2 regions of the Streptomyces sp. NPDC020801 genome follow, and region 2 is predicted to be linked to the other one. Evidence: riboswitches for the same ligand, from Rfam matches in the RefSeq annotation. Region 2 holds a riboswitch; the other holds the start of a gene.
The links. A riboswitch is a leader RNA that binds a small molecule or an ion and turns the genes downstream of it on or off. The one in region 2 is predicted to bind S-adenosylmethionine.
Positions count from the first base shown of each region.

Region 1 (3,397 bases), on a different contig from region 2:
TCGAGAGCCTGGGGGAGGACGGGGCCCTTCGCAGTGCCCCGGGCTGGATAGGCTGGACCTGTTCGAGATACGCGTCCCGCAGTCCGGGACACCTACCCAGGAGCGGCTTATGAGCGCTGTGACCCCCGCTGGAGGCGACACCGCGGCGGGCCGTTCCTGGCCCCAGGTGCTGAACGGCCTGCTGGAGGGCCACGACCAGAGCGCGGACGACACCGCGTGGGCGATGGACCGCATCATGCGCGGCGAGGCGACGGACGCCCAGATCGCCGGGTTCGTGGTGGCGCTGCGGGCCAAGGGCGAGACGGTCGAGGAGATCACCGGCCTGGTCCGGGCGATGTACGAACACGCGAACGTCATCGAGGTCCCGGGCCCGAGCGTCGACATCGTCGGCACGGGCGGGGACGGCGCGAAGACGGTGAACATCTCGACCATGTCCTCGATCGTCGTCGCCGGCACCGGCGCGAAGGTCGTCAAGCACGGCAACCGGGCCGCCTCGTCGGCGTCGGGCGCGTCGGACGTGCTGGAGAAGCTCGGCGTCAACCTGAACCTGCCGGTGGAGCGGGTGGCCCAGGTGGCAGAGGAGGCCGGGATCACCTTCTGCTTCGCGGTGAAGTTCCACCCGGCGCTGCGGCATGTCGCCGCCGCCCGCGGCCAGCTGGGCATCCGCACCACGTTCAACGTGCTCGGCCCGCTCACCAACCCGGCCCGGGTGAGGGCCCAGGCGGTCGGTGTCGCGGACCCGCGCATGGCGCCCATCGTGGCCGGCGTCTTCGCCGAACGCGGCAACTCCTCCCTGGTCTTCCGTGGCGACGACGGCCTCGACGAGCTGACCACGACCGCCACCTCACGGGTGTGGATCGTCCGGGACGGCAAGGTCACCGAGGAGAGCTTCGACCCGCGGGACGTCGGCATCGAGCTGGTGCCCGTGGAGGCCCTGCGGGGCGCCGACGCGTCCTACAACGCGGAGGTGGCGCGGCGGCTGCTGGACGGCGAGAAGGGCCCGGTGCGGGACGCCGTGCTGCTGAACTCGGCGGCGGCCCTGGTGGCCCTGGAGCCGGGCTCCGGGACGCTTGCCGGGCAGATCCGGGCCCAGATGGCGAGGGCGGCGGAATCGATCGACTCGGGGGCGGCCAGGCGCACCCTGGACCGCTGGGTGGCCGCAAGCAACGCCTGAGGCCCGCACGGGCCCCGACGGTGTGACGCAGGGCGCAGTCCGGATGCCGGACTGCGCCTTGCGCGCCGAAGATCGTGTGGCAGGATACTGAACCAGGTCATGAGTGACAGCCATTCGGCCCCGGCCGGCTGTCCGGCAACCCTCCGTCCGTGGCGGGGTGCCCCGGGTGAGGACCAGGTCGTAGGCAGCGAGGTCTACGGCAAGCGCGGACCCCTCGCACGCTTTTGCATTATGCGAAGGCCGGGGTCCTGGTCGTCGAGGAGCCTTCTGTGAGCAAGCGAATGCGCTAGGGGCGACAGCCCCCAGGGGCCGCAGAGCCCCGCCTCCGCATCCCCCTCTTCACCTCTCTCCACGCTGGAGCCGTGCCTGCTCGCGTGGAACGACGCCTGCTTTCACGGGAGTTCACCATGTCCGTCTCCACCGTTGCCGCCGGCCAGTCCGTTTGTGCCCCGCTGCCCGTTCTGGGGCGGGATGTCGCCGTCCCGCTCGTCACCGGCGGCGAGGTCACCTATGCCGCGCTCGACTACGCCGCCAGCGCCCCCGCCCTCCAGCGCGTCTGGGACGACGTGGCGGCGTACGCGCCGTACTACGGCAGCGTCCACCGCGGCGCCGGCTACCTCTCCCAGCTCTCCACCGACCTGTTCGAGAACGCTCGCAGGACGGTCGGGGAGTTCCTCGGCTGCCGTGCGGAGGACCATGTGGTCTTCACCCGGTCCACCACCGACTCCCTCAACCTCCTGGCCCGTGCGCTCCCGGCCGGCTGTGAGGTCTTCGTCTTCGAGACCGAGCACCACGCCTCGCTGCTGCCGTGGCAGGACGCGAAGGTCACCTACCTCGACGCCCCGCGCGCCCCGGAGCAGGCCGTCGCGACCCTGGAGCGGGCCCTCGCCGGCCGCGACCCCCACGGCCCGGCCCTGGTCTGCGTCACCGGAGCCTCCAACGTCACCGGCGAGCTGTGGCCGGTACGCGAACTTGCCGCCGCCGCCCACGCCCACGGCGCCCGCATCGTCCTGGACGCGGCCCAGCTGGCCCCGCACCACCCGGTGAGCGTCCGTGACCTCGACGTCGACTGGGTCGCCTTCTCCGGGCACAAGCTCTACGCCCCCTTCGGCTCCGGCGTGCTGGCCGGCCGGGCCGACTGGTTGCGCGCGGCCGAGCCGTACCTCGCGGGTGGCGGCGCGAGCCGGAAGGTCACCCGGCGCACCGACGGGGGCGTGGACGTGGAGTGGCACGAGAGCGCGGCCCGCCACGAGGCCGGCTCCCCGAACGTGATCGGCGCCTACTCCATCGCCGCCGCCTGCAAGGCCCTGACGGAGGCCGGTTTCGACACCCTCGTCGCGCGCGAGCAGTACCTGATCGCCAGGGTGCGGGAGGGCCTCGCAGAGGTGCCCGAGGTGAAGGTCCTCTCCCTGTTCGGCGACGACGCCCCGCGGGTCGGCGTGATCTCCTTCGTGGTCGAGGGCTGGAACAGCTCCCACTTCGCCGCCGCGCTCTCCGCCGAGTACGGCATCGGCGTCCGCGACGGCCTGTTCTGCGCCCACCCGCTGGTGCGCACCCTGCTGGGCAGCGACCCGCAGGCGCAGGGCGAGTGCGGTGCTCCCGAGGCCGCGCCCGGCGAGAAGTCGCTCAACGCCATCCGCGTCAGCTTCGGCGCCGGCACCCCCGACGAGCACGTCGAGCGCTTCGTGACGGCGGTGAGGGCACTGGTGCGGGACGGCGCGAAGTGGCGGTACCGCACGGAGGACGGCCGCTGCGTCCCGGCCGTGTGACCTCGGGGAACCTGTGGGAGGCGGTGTTCAGGCGGTCAGGAGTCCAGCCCGATCGCGAACGCCGCCTCCAGGTCGTGCTGCGAGTACGTCCGGAACGCCACGTGGGTGTCCGTGCCCAGCACGCCCGGGATCTTGCTGATCCGCCCGGGGATGACCTCCGCGAGGTCCTCGTGCTGCCGCACCCGGACCATGGCGATCAGGTCGTAGGTACCGGTCACGGAGAAGACCTCGCTGACACTGTCCAGCGAGGCGATCTGCTCGGCGATCTCGGGGATCCGGTCCACGCTGGTCTTGATGAGGACGATCGCGGTGATCACGGCTGGTTCTCTCCCTCGGAGGCCGGAGCAGGGGTGACCTTCACTCTAGGGCCTGATCCACCGGGCAGGCCCGCCGTGCCGCCGAACCGTACCCACGCATAGGCGAAGCCCAGCCCGAAGCCCACCACGTGGGCCAG
Region 1 is NZ_JBIRST010000003.1:518,093-521,489, reverse strand. Features, by position in the region: gene trpD (anthranilate phosphoribosyltransferase) at 110-1,174, shown strand; SAM riboswitch class IV at 1,270-1,386, shown strand; gene ACH4UM_RS09740 (aminotransferase class V-fold PLP-dependent enzyme) at 1,582-2,943, shown strand; gene ACH4UM_RS09735 (Lrp/AsnC family transcriptional regulator) at 2,979-3,260, opposite strand; gene ACH4UM_RS09730 (rhomboid family intramembrane serine protease) at 3,257-3,397, opposite strand, start outside.
Region 1: it holds a riboswitch for S-adenosylmethionine, as region 2 does, so the genes downstream of both, ACH4UM_RS09740 (aminotransferase class V-fold PLP-dependent enzyme) here and thrC (threonine synthase) in region 2, are expected to answer to the same signal.

Region 2 (3,397 bases):
TTGTACGCCTCGTACGACGCCCACCGGTGCCGGAACTCCGCGTCGAAGACCGGCTCCAGCGGCGTCTGGTAGAGCATGTGGTGGACGAACCACAGCACCGAGTTGGCGATGCCGTTGTAGGCGTCGGCGAAGACGCCGGCGTCGATGTCGAGCATCCGTACCTGCTGCCCGCCGGTCGCCTCGGAGGGCAGCCGGCGGCCGCCCTCGAAGCGGCGTACCGCCTCGCGGTCGGCGTCGTTCAGCGCGGCGCACACCCACACCGCGCCCGCGTCCGGACCGATCGCTGACAGCCCGGAGACCAGCCCTCCGCCGCCGCGTCTGGCGTGGAGCGAGCCGTCCGGGCGTACCTCGTACGAGACCGGGCCGCGATTGGACGCGACCAGCACCTCGGCGCCGTGCGTTGAAGCCATGGTCCTCAACCTAGCCCGGCCCGGAAACGCTCAAACGTACGGTTCCGCTTCGTAGCGGGCCGTATACGACGAGGCCGGGGTTTTACGCCACCTTCCGGGATGCATACTCCGCGATCTCGGTCATCGGCGGCCGTTCCTCGGTGTCCACCGAGTACGTGCGCGGCTCGAAGCCGTCCTGCCCGCGCTCGAACTGGGTGAGGCAGGGACGGACGAGGTGGCCGCGGGCCAGCCGCAGCTGGGCGGTCCGGTAGATCGCGGCGGCCATCCGGCCCAGCGCCTGCCCGTCCTGATGCCGGTGTTTGCGCACGCCGACGTCCACCTGGGCGAGCGCGTCCAGGCCGACCAGGTGCAGGGCGTCGACCAGCATCCCCAGCTCGACGCCGTAGCCGACGGGGAACGGCAGCTGCTCCAGCAGCGAGCGGCGGGCCGCGTACTCGCCGCCGAGCGGCTGCACGAAGCCGGCCAGCTGCGGCCAGTGCATGTTGAGCAGTGGGCGTGCCATCAGCTCCGTGACCCGTCCGCCCTGCCCGGCCGCGGTCGTGCCCGGGGCGCGCCCGTCGGACACGGTGAGCGGGCGGTCGTACATGGCCTTGACCAGTTGCACGTCCGGCTCGGTGAGCAGCGGGCCCACGATCCCGGTGACGAAGTCGGAGGAGAACTCCTTCAGGTCGGCGTCGACGAAGCAGATGACGTCCCCGCGGGTGACGAGCAGGGAGCGCCACAGGACCTCGCCCTTGCCGGGCACCGCCGGCAGGCGCGGCAGGATCTCGTCGCGGTGCATCACCCGGGCGCCCGCGGCGGCGGCCACCTCGGAGGTGCGGTCGGTGGAGCCGGAGTCGACCACGACGATCTCGTCGACGAGCGGCACCTGGTCCATGAGGTCGTGGCGGATCACGGCGACGATGTCGCCGACCGTCTCCTCCTCGTTCAGGGCGGGCAGCACGACGGAGACCGACTGACCGGTGCGCTGCTTGGCGGCCAGGATCTGGTGGAGCGGGCGATCGGTCACGGACCAGGAGCGGGTGGCCAGCCAGCGCTCGACTTCTTCCAGCACAGTCAGCGGCTCCTCACTGTTGTCTCGCGGTTCGGACGACTATCTCAACTGTCCTGGCCTTCGGTTACAGTCTTGAACAACGCGGATGACCATCGCATGTCGGGGGTCGCCGCCGCTCAACAACCGCATACAGCTCATCCAGAGGGGCAGAGGGACACGGCCCGATGAAGCCCCGGCAACCCTCCAGCCGGTTCTCGTAGACCACCGTTGATCGTCCAGTCGTGGATCAGCGTCGACGGTCACCGCGAGGCTCCCGGCTAGGGAAGGTGCCAAATCCGTCTCACGGCGAGATGCGTCGTGAGGAAGATGAGGAGAAAGGGCCTCGCCTCCATGGCTGTGCAGACTGTTGCAAGCAGCACCGACTCCACCGTAGACCTCGGTCCCGCCGCGGCGCTGAGCTGCCGCGAGTGCGGCCATCGCGTGCCCCTCGGCCCGGTCTTCGCCTGCGAGGAGTGTTTCGGCCCGCTGGAGATCGCCTACGACTTCTCGGCCTACGACGCCGAGGAACTGCGCAAGAGGATCGAGGCGGGCCCCGCGAACATCTGGCGCTACGCGCCACTGCTGCCGGTCCCCGCGGACGTGGCGACCAAGCCGAACCTGAACCCGGGCTGGACCCAGCTCGTCCAGGCCGACCACCTCGCCCGCGAGCTCGGCGTCGACGCCGGCAAGCTCTTCGTCAAGGACGACTCCGGCAACCCGACGCACTCCTTCAAGGACCGGGTGGTCGCCCAGGCGCTGGAGGCGGCGCGCGCGTTCGGCTTCACCACCCTGTCCTGCTCCTCCACCGGCAACCTCGCCGGTGCCGTCGGCGCGGCGGCCGCCCGGGCCGGCTTGCGCTCCTGTGTGTTCATCCCGCACGACCTGGAGCAGGGCAAGGTCGTCATGGCCGCGGTCTACGGCGGCGAGCTCGTCGGCATCGAGGGCAACTACGACGACGTGAACCGCTTCTGCTCCGAGCTGATCGGCGACCCGGCCGGCGAGGGCTGGGGCTTTGTCAACGTCAACCTGCGGCCGTACTACGCCGAGGGCTCCAAGACGCTGGCGTACGAGATCTGCGAGCAGCTCGGCTGGCGGCTGCCGGACCAGATCGTCGTCCCGATCGCCTCCGGCTCGCAGCTCACCAAGGTCGACAAGGGCCTGCAGGAGCTGATCAAGCTCGGTCTGGTCGAGGACCGGCCGTACAAGATCTTCGGCGCCCAGGCCGAGGGCTGCTCGCCGGTGTCCACCGCCTTCAAGGCCGGGCACGACGTGGTCCGGCCGCAGAAGCCGAACACCATCGCCAAGTCGCTGGCGATCGGCAACCCGGCAGACGGCCCCTACGTCCTGGACATCGCCCGCCGCACGGGCGGCGCGGTGGAGGACGTGACGGACGAGCAGGTCGTGGACGCGATCAAGCTGCTGGCGCGGACCGAGGGCATCTTCGCGGAGACGGCGGGCGGGGTGACGGTCGGCGTGACGAAGAAGCTGATCGAGGCCGGCCTGCTCGACCCGACGAAGACCACCGTCGTCCTCAACACCGGCGACGGCCTGAAGACCCTGGACGCCGTCGCGGGCACGGGGCTCACCGCGACCATCCGCCCCAGCCTGGAGTCGTTCCGGGAAGCCGGTCTGGCGTAGACCGTCGCGCTGCGGGCCGATGGGCCGGTCGCGCAGCTTCCCCGGGCGCGCGGTTTCCCCGCGCCCCTGGGGCGTTGCCCAGCCGTATCCGCGAGACACCACCGGAGGTTTCACCGCATGAGCGTGACCGTTCGCATCCCCACCATCCTGCGCACCTACACGGGCGGGCAGGCCGAGGTGAGCGCCGAGGGCGCGACCCTCGCCGAGGTCATCTCCGACCTGGAGAAGAACCACACCGGCATCGCCGCCCGCGTTCTTGACGACCAGGGCAAGCTGCGCCGCTTCGTCAACGTCTACGTCAACGACGACGACGTCC
Region 2 is NZ_JBIRST010000009.1:165,245-168,641, reverse strand. Features, by position in the region: gene ACH4UM_RS20480 (trehalose-6-phosphate synthase) at 1-410, opposite strand, end outside; gene ACH4UM_RS20475 (glucosyl-3-phosphoglycerate synthase) at 493-1,464, opposite strand; SAM riboswitch class I at 1,596-1,777, shown strand; gene thrC (threonine synthase) at 1,795-3,081, shown strand; gene ACH4UM_RS20465 (MoaD/ThiS family protein) at 3,199-3,397, shown strand, end outside.